One region of the Bacillus sp. ISL-46 genome, then DNA from elsewhere that is predicted to be linked to it. Evidence: predicted binding sites of a transcription regulator. Region 1 holds the regulator's gene; each other region holds the start of a gene.
What was found. The regulator Rex, encoded in region 1, represses fermentation and respiration genes when NADH is low (regulators of the CRP and FNR family bind a similar motif). The targets are predictions, from matches to a motif close to TTGTGAAATATTTCACAA.

Region 1 (5,780 bases):
TTGCTTTCTCAGCCTGACCTTTTTCCGTCTCCTTAGCAATTCTCGAACTTATTAGTAAATCTGTTATCAATAGTGAAAAAGTAACCACCATACACACAAAGACAATAATTACCGACTGTAAACTCCATCTTCCCTTTCTCATATTTCCCTCCATCTTTGAGAAGGCGACAGGCACCATTCTGATCTCCACCTGATGACATACTAACCATCCCGGTAAGTAAACGCAAAAAGGCTGCAAAGCATTCTTATGAAAATACCTTGCAGTCTTAGAAACTTTCTTTAACTTAGGCTGGTCTGAGAGTTCATCGTCTCAGTTAACCATCCTTGCGAACGATGCCTTAACTTATGAGCAAAATAGCTCCTGCGATAATAGGGGTCAGGACCATCGCACCTTTTAATACGGGCTGCGGAGCAAGGGCTGTAAACTTAGCCCCGACATAGGAGCCAATCATCGTTCCTCCTACCACTTCAACTAACAGGGTTAAATTCAGGTATCCTTCGAAATAGTAGCCGATTCCTCCTGCTAAAGCGATCGGCAAAATAACGAGCATTGTTGTACCCACTGATTGCTTAAGCGAAAGTCCCATGATGACCAGCAATCCGATTTGAATGAACGGTGCAGCACCTATCCCAAATGTACCAGACAACAATCCGGTAACCAACCCGACAACTGCCGCTTTCTTAATGAGAAACAGGTTGCCAGGTTTCACTTTTTTGTTGTTTGCCTTTATTTTTTGAACAATAAATAAGCGAACAACCAAGATCACAGCCGACAAAAATAACATCCCCGCTGTTAACCAATGCAAAGAATGAGTCGGAATCAAACTGGCTAGTTTTGAACCTAAATAGGAGGCAGCTGCCCCAAATCCGCCGACGATTAAACCCGTTTTAATTGAGATATTTCCTTGACGAAAATGGCTGTAGGCACCTGACATGCTAGTAAATACCATCGCTGCTAGTGATGTCCCTAACGCCATATGTATTGGTACTCCAAAAATAACTGTTAAGATGGCAATAATAAAGCCAGAGCCGCCTGCCCCGACAAATCCTAATAAAATCCCAAGCACAAACATCGTCAGCACAATCGCCAACTTCATCCCCTCCGATTGCAAAACCCTAGATGTCCTTCTAGGAAATGTTTTATTACTTACCTAAGGACGGGGTCATACCGACAAAATGAGTCAGTTCACCATCGATTTTGTCCTTATTTTACCCACTGATTTGAAAAAGAAAAAACTATCATTCATTATTGTACTAAAAATTTAAAAGATATATTGGAATTATGCCCTAATTTCCAAAATTTGAAAGACTACCTCAACTAGGTTGAGGTAGTCTTCCCTTAAAAGCTAGATTTTACTCGACCTAAGCAAGCACTGGTTGTTTTGCTTCTGCTAATGCTGATAGGCGTTGCTTAATTTCCTCAACATTGATAATTTTTTGGGCTACCCCTGTTTCCATTGCAGTATACGCAACCGCGGTTGCTACCTGTGCTGCGACCCGAGGGTCAAATGGATCTGGAATGACATAATCGGCATGGAGCTCATCCTCTGAAATTAAACCAGCAATTGCATAAACCGCGGCGAGCTTCATTTCCTCGTTGATTTCCTTTGCACGGACATCTAAAGCACCGCGGAAAATTCCTGGGAATGCAAGCACATTATTAACCTGGTTCGGAAAATCAGAACGTCCTGTACCCACTACAAGTGCTCCTGCTTCTTTGGCCACATCCGGCATAATTTCCGGTACCGGGTTGGCCATGGCAAAGATTATCGGGTCACGGTGCATAGAACCAACCATTTCCTTCGTAACGGCCCCAGCTGCTGATACCCCCACAAACACATCTGCGTCAACAAGCGCATCGGCTAACGTTCCTTGTTTTTGCTCGCGATTTGTGATTTGTGCCATTTCATCTTTGAATCGATTCATTCCAACCGGGCGGCCTTCATAAATAATTCCTTTTGTATCACATAAAATAACATCCTTCACGCCCATATGTAGCATAAGTTTAACAATCGCTACTCCTGCTGCACCTGCTCCATTTACTGCAACACGAATATCTTCAATTTTTTTATCCGCTAATTTTAATGCGTTGATTAAACCAGCCGCTGTTACAATCGCTGTTCCATGCTGGTCATCATGAAAAACAGGAATATCACAGGCTTTGCGGAGGCGGTCTTCAATATCAAAGCATTGCGGCGCAGCAATATCCTCCAAGTTCACTCCGCCAAATGTTGGTTCTAGCAATTTGACGGTTTCTACGATCTGGTCTGTATCAGTTGTGGCCAAGCAAATGGGAAAAGCATCAACATCTGCGAATGATTTGAATAACACGGCCTTTCCTTCCATCACAGGCATCGCAGCTTTTGGTCCAATGTTCCCAAGCCCCAGGACTGCTGTCCCATTGGATACAACTGCAACTAGATTGCCCTTTGAGGTATAATCATAGACTTTATTTTCGTCTGCATAAATGTCCAAACATGGCTCTGCCACACCAGGTGAATAGGCTAGGCTTAAATCTTTTGCATTATGTACTGCAACCTTTGAATAGATTCCAACCTTTCCTTGATGCTCCTTATGCATTTTTAACGCTTCATCTCGTAAAATTGACATTGGATTTCCCCACTTTCCGAATTAGTAACCGCTTGCACTTTATCTATCTAAATCTTAGTGCATAGGTCAATATTTTGATAGATTATGTAATTAAAAAAAGCAGGGATTTAATCATACAAAAGGCTTTCCACAAATTTTGTGGAAAGCCTTATTAACTAATTATTCTTCATCTATTTCCACCGTTGGATAATGCTTTAAAAAGTAGACTAGCGATTGAAGCTCCACAGCCAAGTCAATATGATGGACCCTTATTAATGGTGGAACATTTAACCTTGCCGGAGTGAAATTTAAGATCCCTTTTACATTCGCTTGGACCAGTCGATCGGTTATCATTTGTGCGGCAGGAGCCGGAACCGTTAATATCGCCACTGAAATATTAGTTTCTGATAACACCTTCTCTAAATCATCCATAGGATGAACGGGTACCTCGCGAATCATGGTTCCCATTTTGTCGGGATCCACATCGAAGGCGCATTCTATTTTTGTGTTATTATTTTTTAAAAAGTTATAGTTTAAAAAGGCAGTCCCAAGATTTCCGACTCCTATTAAGGCAACCTTAGTTAATTCATCCTGATCTAAGGTCTTTCGGAAGAAGGATATTAAGTAATTAACATTATACCCATAGCCCTTTTTTCCTAACGCACCGAAATAGGAAAAGTCGCGGCGAATCGTTGCTGAGTCTACCTTTACTGCTTCACTCAATTCCGCTGAAGAGACCCTTTGCTTGCCGGAACTATGCAGGTTTTTTAGAAATCGATAATAGAGGGGCAGCCGTTTTGCTGTCGCCTGTGGTATTTTCGTTGTTTCATTACTCATAATCTCCCACACCCCATGAATGGTTTAGTTAAAAATTTATTTAACTCTTTCATCTCTTTTAAAATCACCGTTTTTACCGCCTGTTTTTTCGACAAGATACGTCGGTCCAATTACCATACCTTTATCAACGGCTTTACACATATCATAAACTGTTAAGGCACATGCGGATGCGGCTGTTAACGCTTCCATTTCCACTCCTGTGTTCCCCTTCGTTTTAACGGCTGCAGCAATATATAATTGATAATTCTCATCCTTATCCTGTTCCCAAGAGAAAGAAATATTAACACCTGTTAATGGAATCGGATGGCACATTGGAATCAAATCCCATGTCTTCTTTGCTGCCATGACAGCTGCTACCTGGGCCACTGCTAAGACATCGCCCTTCTTCATCTCATTATTAGTTATTTTATCATAAATTTCTTTACTAACGGTAATGCTGGAATGAGCAAGCGCCGTACGTGCCGTTTCCGGCTTATCACTGACGTCGACCATTTTTGCTCTGCCTTCTTCATTAAAATGCGTAAATTCTGCCATATAAAAAATCCTCCCATCAAATCATACACTATTTTTCCTTATATGTGTGTGAAACTTTGAACTAAATATTACATTTTATGTCGATTTAGGACCCTTACTCCGCTAATATGGCGAGCAGTTTATTGCCGACATACCGGGAATAAGGTACACTAATCCTATGTAATAGAGGTGAATGAGAATGATTTTGCTACAGGTTAATCAATTACAAAAATATTATGGTGCTGACCTTATTTTATCGAATATTAAGCTCGAATTACAAACTCGGGACCGTGTTGCCCTTGTTGGACGCAATGGGGCGGGAAAATCGACATTGTTGAAGATTATAGCCGGACACTTGTCGCATGATGGCGGAGAAATCATCAAGCCAAAAGAAGTGACGATTGGCTATTTAGCTCAAAATACTGGGTTAGAATCATCATTATCCATATGGGATGAAATGCTGACGGTTTTTGAACCGCTGCGATTGATGGAAAAACAACTCCGCACACTTGAAGAACAAATGGCTGATCCTCTTGTTTTTGAAGACAGTGGCAGGTACGAAAGGATCCTAAAAGAGTACGATCATCTTCAGGTGAAATTTAAAGAACAGGGAGGGTATCAATATGAGGCAGAGATGCGCTCCGTCCTTCATGGGCTGAATTTCCATGACAAATCCTTGATGATATCTAGTTTAAGCGGCGGTCAGAAAACTCGTCTAGCCCTTGGTAAACTCTTGTTAACCAGGCCTGATATCCTAATATTGGATGAGCCCACAAACCACCTTGATATTGATACGCTTTCCTGGCTGGAGCAATATTTACAAAGTTATCATGGGGCGATTTTGATCGTTTCCCATGACCGCTATTTTTTAGATAAAGTTGTTACTCAAGTTTATGAAGTATCCCGTAAGCAAATCCAAAGGTTTACAGGCAACTATAGTTCTTACCTTGATCAAAAGGCGGCAAATTATGAGCGTGATTTAAAGCTTTTCGAAAAACAACAGCAAGAGGTCGCTGATCTCCAAGACTTTATCAACCGCAATTTAGCGCGGGCATCGACAACCAAACGAGCCCAAAGCCGGCGTAAAAAGCTTGAAAAGATGGAGATGATGGATCGTCCATTAGGCGATGAAAAGTCTGCTTCCTTCACGTTTGAAATTGAAAAACAAAGCGGAAATGATGTTTTAACAGTGGATTCACTCGCTGTTGGATACAAGGATGGTAAGGTTTCAGAGTCCATTTCTTTCCGGGCCTATAAAGGTGAAAGTATCGCATTGGTTGGACCGAATGGTATCGGCAAATCAACACTTTTAAAAACAATTATCAAAAAGTTGCCTGCACTTGAGGGAACCATACTCTATGGGACAAACCTTCAGATTGGGTATTACGACCAGGAGCAAGCTGAATTGACCTCCAATAAGCGGGTCTTAAATGAACTCTGGGATGACTATCCACTAAAAAATGAAAAAGAAATACGTACGGTGCTCGGTAATTTCTTATTTTCTGGTGATGATGTCTTAAAAATAGTTTCCACCTTAAGCGGTGGTGAGAAAGCCCGTCTAGCTTTAGCTAAACTGATGCTGGAGAAAGCAAATGTCTTAATTTTGGACGAGCCTACCAACCATCTTGACTTAGATAGTAAGGAAGTTCTAGAGAATGCATTAATCGATTACCCGGGCACGATATTGTTTGTCTCACACGACAGGTATTTTATTAACCGGATTGCCACAAAGGTCTTAGAACTTAGTCGTCATGGAAGTACAGAATACCTCGGGGATTATGATTATTATTTAGAGAAGAAACTAGAACAGGAAGAACTTGCAGCACTAGCGCTAGCCGCAA
Region 2 (5,780 bases), on a different contig from region 1:
AAAGAAAAAACGACTTTTTTATTTCTTATATGCCTAGTACTTTTTTCCAAGCGTAAGAATAACTTTAAATTCTACTTAACCAATAAATATCAATAACATTAAACTATTGCTAGAATTTTTGTTACAATAGATAGTAACGGAATCTATATTTGAAGGTGATTGGATGAAAATTGAAGAAATTAAAAGGGTGCTCGCTGATTTTACCCTTTTTCGTGAATTAAATGATTTTGAAATAACAAAAATCTCTGACATCGCTATAGCTAGGGAATGGAAAAAACATAGTCATGTGTTTCTCCAAGGTGACCCGCTTGAAAATGTCTATTTTATTTATGACGGAAAAATTAAAATTTATAAAAGTGACATTAATGGCAAAGAACAAATCGTCGCCATTGCTAAAAAAGGTGAGATGTTTCCCCATGTAGGTTTTTTCAGAAAAGGCGATTACCCAGCCTATGCAGAAGTACTTGAGTCCTCAACTCTTATTGCTGTTCCAATTTCAAAATTTGAAACTGTACTGATTGAAAACCCTGAACTATGTATTAAAGTTTTTAAAGTATTAGGAGAAAAAATCGTTGATTTGCAAAATCGTTTAGAAGAACAGATTCTCAATAACACATACGAACAAATTATTAAACTACTGATTCGGCTCGCCCAGAAGCATGGTAAAGAACAAGAAGATGGTACGATCCTTTTAAAGTCCGAATTCACGAATAAGGATCTTGCCAATATGATCGGCACGACAAGAGAAACCATAAGCAGGACGCTAACAAAAATGAAAAAAGATGAATTAATAGAAGTAGATGAAGAAGGCAACATGATCGTAGATGTTGAAATTCTAATGGAAGAAATTAATCTAATCTAAAACATTAAAAACCGCAGCAAATCTATGCTGCGGTTTTATTATATTTATTTAATTGAGAGCTGTAGCATGTCTTCCATGTCTTCTTTAGCTGTTCCAATCAATTTTAGATTAAAGGGGTCCTGAAGGACCTGTAATACCCTTTCAGAGATAAATTCAGGCGGCTTCGGGCCAATGCGGATATCCTGGATCCCTAAGCTAAATAAACCAAGCAAAATAGCAACTGCTTTTTGTTCAAACCAAGATAACACGATGCTGACCGGCAGTTCATTCACTTCACATCCAAATGCATCTGCAAGTGCTAAAGCAATCTTAACAGTTGATCCAGAGTTATTGCATTGACCTAAATCTATATACCGTGGAATATTGGTTCCCGGCACCACACCATAATCCACGTCATTAAAGCGGAATTTTCCACAAGAGGTTGTTAATATAACAGTCTCTGGCGGTAGTGAAGTGGCAAGTTCACGATAATAATTTCCGCCAGGTCCCGGTGCATCACAGCCTGCGATAACAAAGAAACGCTTGATTTTACCAGCTTTGACTGCATCAATTAATTCAGGTGTTAAGCCTAGAACCGTTTCATGATGGAACCCTGTTAACAATGTTTCTTCGGAATCAATTGCAGCTTCATGAAGCTCTAAAGCTCGGTTAATTAATGGTGTAAAATCATCATTAATAATTTTCTCTACATTTTCAAGACCTGCTACTTCATATGTATACATCCTGTCTGCATATGACCCTTTAATTGGCATTACACAGTTGGTCGTTGCTAGAATCGCTCCAGGGAAATTTTCAAAAAGTCGTCGCTGGTCGTACCAAGCTTTTCCGATATTCCCTTTTAGATGAGTATATTTCTTCAATGCTGGATAGCCGTGCGCCGGTAGCATTTCAGAGTGCGTATAGATATTGATACCCTTTCCCTCTGTTTGCTTTAATAGTTCCTCTAAAGCAAATAAGTTGTGACCTGTAACAATAATACATTTTCCTTCAATTTTGTTTTGGCTGACCCGGATTGGCTCAGGGATGCCTAAACGCTTTGTATGAGCTTCATCTAGCATTTCCATTACGCGGACTGCTGATTGGCCAACTTTCATCGCCATGTCGATATGTTCTTGAACATTAAAATTTGAATTCGTTAAAGTCAAATAAAGGGCTTCATGGGTGGTGGCATCGACAAAAGGATCTGTATATCCTAATTGATTAGCATGGGTTCGATAGGCCGCAATTCCTTTTAATGCAAAAATAATCGTGTCTTGTAAGCTAGCAATGGTTTCATCTTTACCACACACACCGATGACATTACAGCCGCCAGATGGAGTTTGTTCACATTGATAACAGAACATTTTAGTTCCTCACTTTCGATTTTATTTCTGCTTTACTATACTAATCGACCTAAATATTTAATGTGATATACATCATATTTAAAGCAACTGTAATAAATCGTTCATAAAATTATTGCCATACGATGACGGCACCTACCCAGTTTAGCCAGCATATAATAGCGAGTGAAATACTGGAAAGCGAGGGGAACTTAATGTCATCTAAGGTACCGAGTGATAAGAATGACCCTAAAAAGCCGAAAACAGAAGCTTTTGGTGAGTTAATGAAATCGATGAACGACTTTTTCAATGAAAAACCAATCAAAGGCTTTCTACAATCAATCGATGATTTTTTTAAAAGTCCATTTCCATCTGGATCGAGCTTTCATGTTGACACGATTGAAACAGGTGGAGAATACATCATCTCTGCAGAACTGCCAGGGATAAAAAGAGAGCAAATTCATTTAAACATTTCTGGAAATTATTTAACTATTTCTGTGGAAAATAACGAACTTGAAACCGAGGAAGACGAAATCAATCATTTATATCGACGTAAATACTTACGCCAAAAATCATCAAGAACGGTTTCACTTCCGCATACGATTAATGAAGAGAAAGTGAAAGCATCCTATCGTGATGGTTTATTAAAAATCCGCATTCCACAGGAAAAGGGGAAAATTATAGATATCGAAGACTAAATTCCATTTCCCTTCCATATGAAAAGACGGCTAGTAAAAAGGCCGTCTTTTTGCTGTTAAAACTTAGCTGTTGATTTCCACTCCAGGCGCTTGCGGTTCGCGGGCGGTCCGGGGAGCCTCCTCGGCGCTAAGCGCCTGTGGGTTCTCCCCTGCCCCGTCCTCCCGCAGGAGTCTTCGCGCCTTCCGCTCCAATCAACTGGGCTTTTTATTAAGCCTTAAATATTCCACCAAATCCCTTTACAAGTGATGATACTTGACTTACAGCATTCATCATTTGACCTGCTGTATTCACCATTTTATTTATATCCACTGATCCATCTTGGGACTTGAAGGAATTCATAAACGTTTGGACTCCTCCTGGCTGTTTTGGGGTTGCACTTTGCTTAGGATAAGGGTTCATCACTGGATAACCATTCATGGGCATATACTGTGGTTTTTGAACTATTTCTTCCTGTGGCTGTAAAGGGTTCTGGAATAGGAATTGCGAATCTTTTTGCGAAAATGGCTGGCTATTGTATGGCGTATTTTGAGGAACGTAGCCATGTTGATAGTTTTGCTCATATTGCTGGTACACTGGCGGGTAATAAGGAATTTGTTGATTGGGTTGTTGATAAGCGGTCCAATCATAGTTTTGGGGCTGAGCTTGGTAATGGAAGGGTTGATTACTATTAAAAATCTGCTGATTCCTGATCTGACCAACTGGACCTTGCTGCATCATTTGCCCCGAGTATTCATAATTGAGGTAATTAGCTGGCCTTTTTTTGCCAAACATGGGCAAACATCTCCTCCGTTTTTTTATCTACTACACATTATGAAGGAGAGAGAGGAAAGGTGATTCTTTTGAAAAAGAATAATAATGTCAAAATGACGAGAATTTTGTCTGAAGTTTAAATATTTTAAAAACTAGGAATCCTTTATTTTCATGATACGATAGAAAAAAGGATGAAGGAGGAGCTAATAGATATGGACATTCGCGAATTAAAAAGCAAATTTATTCAAAGTCGGGATTATACACCAGATGATGTTAATACATTAATGGATTTTGCTAAGAAAGCGTATATTCAAAACGATATTAACATTAAAGAATATCGTCTTCTTGTCCGTGAACTTGAAAAACAAGGCGCGGTAATACCTGAAACGGATAATGAAAACTCCCTCATCGAACATTCTTAATAATAATTAAAGAGATGCAGCTGCATCTCTTTTCTATTTTTTAACCTCTTTTAATATTTCCAAAAGGAAAAATTCAACCGTACGATTTGCATTTAAAAATCTCGTTTTGCTAGTTTCCGGGAAAAAGGATTGAATTGACAACTGGTCAATATGTTCAGATGTCGTGTCGATTTGCTTTAAATGAAGATGTTTATGGTCCGTTTCAGACAGCCATTTCTTCATGGCATGTTTCCATTGGTCATTTATTTCCTTAACTTCATTTGCAAATGGCTTAATCACTTCATGAAAATCATGCTTGAGCCCTGACTCCCTTCCCTCTAGATAGTACTTCATGAATAAACTATTATAAGCTAAAAGTTTTTCCGTTAATTGGATAATTTCTTCAGACATCTTTTTAATAAACCCTTTCTCTAAAAAATAAAAAGTAGCAAAGATCTTTATGCTACTTTAATCGTTACTATTATTTTATAGGCAATTAATAGCCCAATTCAAGTTGTAGGGCTCTAGACACATGATTTGGATTGGCACAGGCAATCTCTAAATTAGAAATGGAGTTAACTTTATCAATACTCCGTTCAAGTCCCATTAGTTTTTGTTTTGATACGATTAACTTAGCCTGCTCTTTCTTGTCTAAACTTTTGCGCAGGTCTGAGAAGGATGCTTCAAGCACCACTTCCAATTCTTCTAATTGATCGTATATTACTGACAGCATTGAAATCAACTTTTCCTTATCGGACAATGGCTTATTCATCTATTAAACCCTCCCAGCATTTTCTATTAAGTATAATTATTCTCTTTCTTTTTTCGGCTTCCTTCTACCCTGACAAAACTAGAAGCTATTCGTCAAAGGTAGTGGTAAAATGGCATTTTCCCCCATGTAATTCGACATCAATTAAATCCTGCATGAAAAAATAAAAAAGCGCACAAGCTATTGTTGGAGGTGTTTTTTAATGTCAAAAAATAATAAACAAAACAAAAAGCAGCAAACAGTTCAATCAGATGCAGCAACAAAAACAGGCTACGGTGATAAAAAGCTTGTGGGAGAAAATCGACCTGCCGAATAACAACCAACCAAAAAGCAAGGGACACTTCCCCTGCTTTTTTATTTCCATTTTTTTAGCTGCAAGGTCTTTTGGAGGGCCAACATTAATTGAAGTTGGTTTGATTTAGCAAAGTACCAATCAGTAAGGTGAATAGGGTGACGATGTCGTGCGGGAAGATACAACCAGAAGGGGGATACCCTGCGTTGCGAACTCCAATCCTCATATTTATGTTGATTATGCTTTATAACTGGGAAACTCACTCGCAAAATCGGGGTTTTCAGGCCAGTTTTTATTTTAAAATATTGTTCATAATCATTTCTTGAACCAGTATGCGGCGTTTTTTCAGCGAATTCATAAAAATAAGGAAATAGCCGTGGATGAAAAAGTATGCTGGCTAGTCTTTTACCCAAGTTGATTCTTTTTGAAAGTGATTTGAAACCATTTGCACTTGCCCCATATACTTCTCCCCCACAGGTTGGAAATAGTACACAACTGAAATGAAACCAATCTTGAAAAGAAAAAAGCTTCGAATGGAAAACCTTTTTCTTATATAGAGGGTGATCAATAACCGGTGTTTGAATGACATTTTGTTCATTTATGATTAAGGAAGTGGTTAGTCTGTTCTTATCATTTTCTTTCCAATATCGAAACCATTCTTTTTGGATAAACGTAGAAACATGAAAAT
Region 3 (5,780 bases), on a different contig from region 1:
CCATTTCCTTGTTAGTATTTTTCGACTGTTGATACAAATTTGAAACGGATTTCCTAAATTGCTTATTAAATTTGATGACTTCCTTTAATGCATTAATATATGCATCCTCGCCATTTTCCCGTAACTGTTCTGCACGTTCACGTGATAGCTCGAATTGATCCCAAAATGTGTTAACAAATGAACCTACGGCTACCGATTCCTCTGCTGCTTGATTAATTGTTTCTACTGCAGATAGAACGGTTTCATTCTTCTTCTGTGCCATCGTCTTTCCTCCTCTTTCTATTATTGACTTTCTCTATGGAATCCTTCTTATGAAATGAAGGCAAATAGAGCTCAAAGAAACTGGAATACATTTTGAAAAATTGATCCAATAACGATTGGTAGGATTCTAGTTGATTGGCATATCCCTTTAAGAATGTGATCCCGGCATTCGTTATGGAGTACCTTCTTTTAGCAGGACCACTCCCGGTAGTATCCCATTCTGATGATAGAAGCTCGTCCTTTTCAAGTTGTCTTAACAACCTGTATAAATTTCCCTGATCAAGTGTCTTAAACCCGAATGCCTCTAGCTTCTGGCTAAGTTCATATCCATGAAGAGAAACCTTGCTAAGAAGCAATAAAATAAATGGTAGCACAAAATTTTTCGAAGGATTAATTGTTTGATTGTCTTGATTCACCATATCTTTATCACCTCACCCAATATATATATATGTATTTTACACCTATTGGTAATATTTTGTCAACACAGTAAATAAATATGAATAAAAGTAGAATAACAACGTTTACATTTCTCTTATTTTGGTAATAAACTATTGAAAATAAGAAGGTGGTGTGAAATGGAAAAAGCATTAATTAGCAAGTTGGGGGTACCTTATTTACACTACTACTCCAGTTTCTCCCTCCTATTTTGTTTCAGTTTCAAGAGAGGTTTCAATTTCTTGTTTTTTCTTCTTTGATTTTGTCTCTTTTACTTGGTCTTTATCTATTTCGTTTTTGTCAGTCATCATTACTCGCATCCTTTCAAGAGATATTAATGAATCCCTAGTAAATTCACTTCTAGTTCAACGTTTATTTCCGATAATCCGGAAGTTTTATACTAAAAATTCGATTTCTTTTGGAACTTTATATGTTGCAAGATTGATTTTTGCAAACTCAATTAGACTTTCTGGTGATATTGAAGCACCCGCTTAATCACTTAATTTATTGTTTTAAAAAAGAGTTTTGTAAATGTCTGGTTTTTAAGTTTATATCCCACTTAATGCCTGATGGTATATCTCCGCAAGTTCGCTAATAAATGGTTGTTTTGGATTGGCAATTGTGTCTTGGTCGTCGAAGGCAAGTTCTGCGAGAGCTGTTACTTTGCTTTCAAATTCTGTTTTATTGACTCCGTTTGCTTCGATACTCATTGGAATTTCCAGGTCCTCAGCAAGCTTAATAATTGCCTGAATTAGGCTTTCAACACCTTCCTCCGTTGTACTTGCAGGTAGGCCAAGCATTTTGGCAATTTCAGCATAGCGCTCGTCTGCAATAAAACTTTCATATTTAGGGTAGGTCATGAATTTATTTGGTTTTACTGCATTGTAACGGATTACATGCGGCAAAAGAATCGCATTGGCACGTCCGTGTGGGATATTAAATTCTGCACCTAATACATGGGCAAGGCTATGATTTATCCCTAGGAAGGAATTGGCGAAAGCCATCCCTGCAATTGTCGATGCATTGTGCATTTTTTCGCGAGCTAGTTCATCACTGCCGTCCCTATAAGCAAGTGGCAAATACTTAAAGACAAGTTGAATTGCTTTCAATGCAAGTCCATCTGTATAGTCATTCGCCAATACTGAGACATAGGACTCAATTGCATGTGTCAGGACATCCATCCCTGTATCAGCAGTAACCTGCTTTGGAACGGTCATGACAAACTGCGGGTCGATAATTGCAACATCAGGTGTCAATTGGAAATCTGCAAGTGGGTATTTAATATTTGCATTATTATCTGATATGACAGAGAAAGCAGTGACCTCTGAACCCGTTCCAGAAGTAGTCGGAATCGCAACAAATTTTGCTTTTCCACGAAGAGCTGGGAATTTTACAACTCTCTTTCTTGGGTCAAAGAATTTTTGCGTTAAACTATGAAAATCAGTTTCTGGATGTTCGTAGAATAACCACATCGCTTTCGCAGCATCCATTACTGAACCACCACCAAGGGCAATAATACAATCCGGCTGAAATTTCCTCATTCTTTCCGCACCAGTCATAACTGTATCAATGTCCGGTTCTGGTTCAATTTCGGAGAATGTTTCAAATTGGATTTTACTTGGATTCTTTTTAAGATAATAAAGTACCTTGTCGACATAGCCATTTTTCACAGGGCTTCCGCTTGTGACAATAAATGCTTTTGAGATATCTGGGATTGAAGCAAGCGTTTGAATTGAATTTTTCTCAAAGAAAATCTGTGATGGCACTTTAAACCATTGGGTAAACGTTCTTCTTTTTGCAACCTTTTTAATATTTATCAGATTTTGTGCTCCAACATTTTGTGACACCGAGTTCCCCCCATAAGTTCCACATCCGATCGTTAATGACGGTAATGATGTGTTATAAATATCCCCAATTGCCCCATGGGTCGATGGTGTATTGACCATGATTCGGCCGGCTTTCATCCGTAGTGCGAACATATCTACTAAAGTTTGATCAGCTGTATGAATCGCAGCTGAGTGTCCAAGTCCACCGTATTCCAATGTTTCCTCAGCAATAAGCATGCCTTCTGCAAAACTATTAACCTTGTAACAGGCAAGAAGCGGGCTTAGTTTTTCACATGAAAGCGGATATTTCGGACCTACTCCCTTTAATTCAGCAATGAGGATCTTGGTATTTTTCGGGACATTTACTCCAGCCAATTTAGCAATCATCGAGGCGGGCAATCCAACGATTAAATGATTGATAGAATTGGTTTTTTCAAAAACTGCGACCTTTTCCACCATTAATCGCTCTTCTTCATTAAGAAAATAACAATTATTTGCTATCATTTCTTGCTTTACTTCTTCATAAATTTCTTGATCGATTATAAGAGCTTGTTCAGAAGCACAGATCATGCCATTATCAAATGTTTTTGATAAGATAATGTCGTTGACAGCGCGTTTGATGTTAGCGGTTTTTTCAATATAACAAGGGACATTTCCAGCGCCAACTCCAAGTGCAGGTTTGCCTGAACTGTAAGCCGCCTTTACTAAATTTGGTCCACCTGTTGCTAGGATGAGGGATATCTTCGGATGCTTCATTAAGACCTGAAAGGCTTCGTGTGAGGGAACTTCAATCCATTGAATACAATTTTCTGGAGCGCCCGCCTTTATAGCGGCCTCCTTAAGTAATTTTGCTGTCTCAGTACAGCATTTTTGCCCAAATAGCGGAAAAGCAAAAATAATTGGATTCCTTGTTTTAAGCGAAATCAATGATTTAAAAATAACTGTGGACGTCGGATTTGTAATCGGAATGACCGCCGCAATGACACCAACTGGCTCGGCAATCTCTACCATTCCTTCATTTTCGTTTTCGCTAATGACACCAACAGTTTTCATATCTCGAATATTGTTGTAAATAAACTCTGTGGCAAACATGTTTTTGAATACTTTATCTTCATAAACACCTCTTCTTGTTTCACTAACGGCAGACTTTGCTAGATTCTTATGATTTTGAAGTGCGATGAGAGCCATTTGTTTGACGATTTCGTCGATCATTTCTTGATTGAAACAACGGAATTCACCGAGCGCCTTCGCAGCGTTATTAGCTAATGTATCAATTATTGAAGTAATCATTTGTTTATCTAGTACTGCCCTTTCTTCAACTGCCAATTAATATCTCCTCCAAATTCATTTCATTTCGGAAATTCGACTGAATATAGGTTTGTTATAATTCAAATGCTATTAAGGTCACTCCCTTTTCTTTACTGGCTAAAATATATCACGGTCGATAAATCGAAAATTGTCGAATTGCGCGCGAAAATGAATGAATAACCATTCATTTTTAAAAAATTCACTAAGTGTTCAAAATTTACGCAACATGATATTTCATCACATTCGCTTATATTTGAAAAAAGCCATAAACTCTTCTTTCGAGAGAGTTTATGGCTTGTCCTTCAATATCAACCAGTATTTCGTAATCCTGCAGAGATCCCACTAATTGTCAGCAAAACTTCAATTAAAAGTTCTTCATTAGGATCTTCTTGATTTCTTAGTTCTTTTATTAATTCAACTTGTAAAAAGTTTAGCGGATCGACATATGGATTTCTTCTATATACCGATTCCTTTATATTTGGTGTATGATCTAACAATTCATTATCACCTGTAATTCTAAGGAGAACTTCTTTTGTTGTTTCGTATTCTTCAAGAATATTAGTAAAGATCCGTTCTGCAATGGTCTGGTCTTTCACAAGGGATAAGTATTCTCTGGCTGTCGTAATATCAGCTTTCATTAATGCCATTTGCAGGTTATCAATCGTTGATTGGAAGAACGGCCATTTTTCATACATTTGCTGAAGCATCTGCAAATTTTGTTCTCCATTAGCTGCAAATCCTGCCAAACCAGTACCTGCTGCGTACCATGCTGGAAGCAATTGACGGCTTTGAGTCCAAGCAAACACCCATGGAATTGCCCTTAAATCTTCAAAGCGGCCCTGATTTTTTCTGCTCATTGGCCTTGAGCCAATGTTTAAGTCTCCGAGCTCTCTTAGTGGTGTCGCTTCCGTGAAGTAGGTAAGGAAATCTGGATCTCCAAATACAAGTGATTGATATTTGGTCAAAGCCAAGCTTGAAATTTCTTCAATCGACTCAACCCATTTTGGATCACGTTGAAAACCTTGCTTCGCTTCTTTTGATATATGTGTTGCCGTTAAGAGCAGCGTGGAAGTAGCCTGTTCCAAACTCCGATAAGCAATATCCTCAAGTAAATAGCGTGAAGATAAAACCTCGCCTTGCTCCGTAATTTTAACACCGTCGCCAATTGTTTCTGCCGGTTGAGACAGGATACTTTTATTTAATGGACCGCCGCCACGGCCTAACGAACCACCACGTCCATGGAAGAACTTAAGTCCGATCTGGTATCTCTTTGCCATTTCATGAATTTCAATTTGAGCTTTATATAGTTTCCAGTTAGCTGTCAATGTACCACCATCTTTGCTTCCATCCGAGTAACCAAGCATTATTTCCTGCTGATCCCCCATAATTTGCAAATGATTTCGATAGACAGGCATTTCGAATAGTGTTTCCATAATTTTTGGCCCAGCGGTTAAATCGTCAATTGTTTCCAGCAATGGAGCCACATGTAAATGACTTTCTAAGGTCCCATCTGCGTGCAGTCGATAAATCCCAGCCTCTTTAGCAAGAACAAGTACCTCTAGTAAATCACTTGGGGATTTTGTCATGCTCACAAGATAAACGGAAATGGACCGCTTCCCGAATTCTTCGTGTGCCTTCTTGATCATTTGGAATACTTTAATCATTTCCTGTGTTTCCGCCGAATAATCTTCATTTAATAATAGAAGCGGGCGAGGATCCTTTAGGATATTTTGCAGGATTTTTAGTTTTTCTTCTTCCGCCAACTCTGCATAATTTTCAGAGATATTGACTTTGCGCAATATTTCGGTCATGGCTGCTTCATGTTCACCACTATGATTCCGAATATCTAGTGTCGCTAAATGAAAACCAAACAATTGAACTTGTCGAATCAGCTTTTGAATAGTCATTAATTCATGTGCTGCTGGATGATGCTGTTTCAAACTTTTTTTA

Region 2: a site for Rex is predicted at 2,266-2,283, ahead of hcp (hydroxylamine reductase). Genes of this name have one in related genera too.
Region 3: a site for Rex is predicted at 4,018-4,035, ahead of adhE (bifunctional acetaldehyde-CoA/alcohol dehydrogenase). Genes of this name have one in related genera too.

What each region holds. Positions count from the first base shown of each region.
Region 1 covers NZ_JAGGQR010000002.1:587-6,366, reverse strand. The annotation lists gene dcuS (DcuS/MalK family sensor histidine kinase) at 1-142, opposite strand, end outside; gene J7E67_RS01030 (sulfite exporter TauE/SafE family protein) at 339-1,091, opposite strand; gene ystJ (NADP-dependent malic enzyme) at 1,363-2,610, opposite strand; gene J7E67_RS01020 (redox-sensing transcriptional repressor Rex) at 2,770-3,426, opposite strand; gene moaC (cyclic pyranopterin monophosphate synthase MoaC) at 3,463-3,960, opposite strand; gene J7E67_RS01010 (ABC-F family ATP-binding cassette domain-containing protein) at 4,139-5,780, shown strand, end outside.
Region 2 covers NZ_JAGGQR010000062.1:19,920-25,699, forward strand. The annotation lists gene J7E67_RS25835 (Crp/Fnr family transcriptional regulator) at 164-862, shown strand; gene hcp (hydroxylamine reductase) at 907-2,205, opposite strand; gene J7E67_RS25845 (Hsp20/alpha crystallin family protein) at 2,397-2,879, shown strand; gene J7E67_RS25850 (YppG family protein) at 3,088-3,651, opposite strand; gene yppF (YppF family protein) at 3,843-4,052, shown strand; gene J7E67_RS25860 (DUF1798 family protein) at 4,086-4,442, opposite strand; gene J7E67_RS25865 (hypothetical protein) at 4,528-4,803, opposite strand; gene J7E67_RS25870 (DUF2515 domain-containing protein) at 5,155-5,780, opposite strand, start outside.
Region 3 covers NZ_JAGGQR010000027.1:63,640-69,419, reverse strand. The annotation lists gene J7E67_RS15360 (hypothetical protein) at 1-262, opposite strand, end outside; gene J7E67_RS15355 (helix-turn-helix transcriptional regulator) at 243-680, opposite strand; gene adhE (bifunctional acetaldehyde-CoA/alcohol dehydrogenase) at 1,245-3,848, opposite strand; gene ppc (phosphoenolpyruvate carboxylase) at 4,139-5,780, opposite strand, start outside.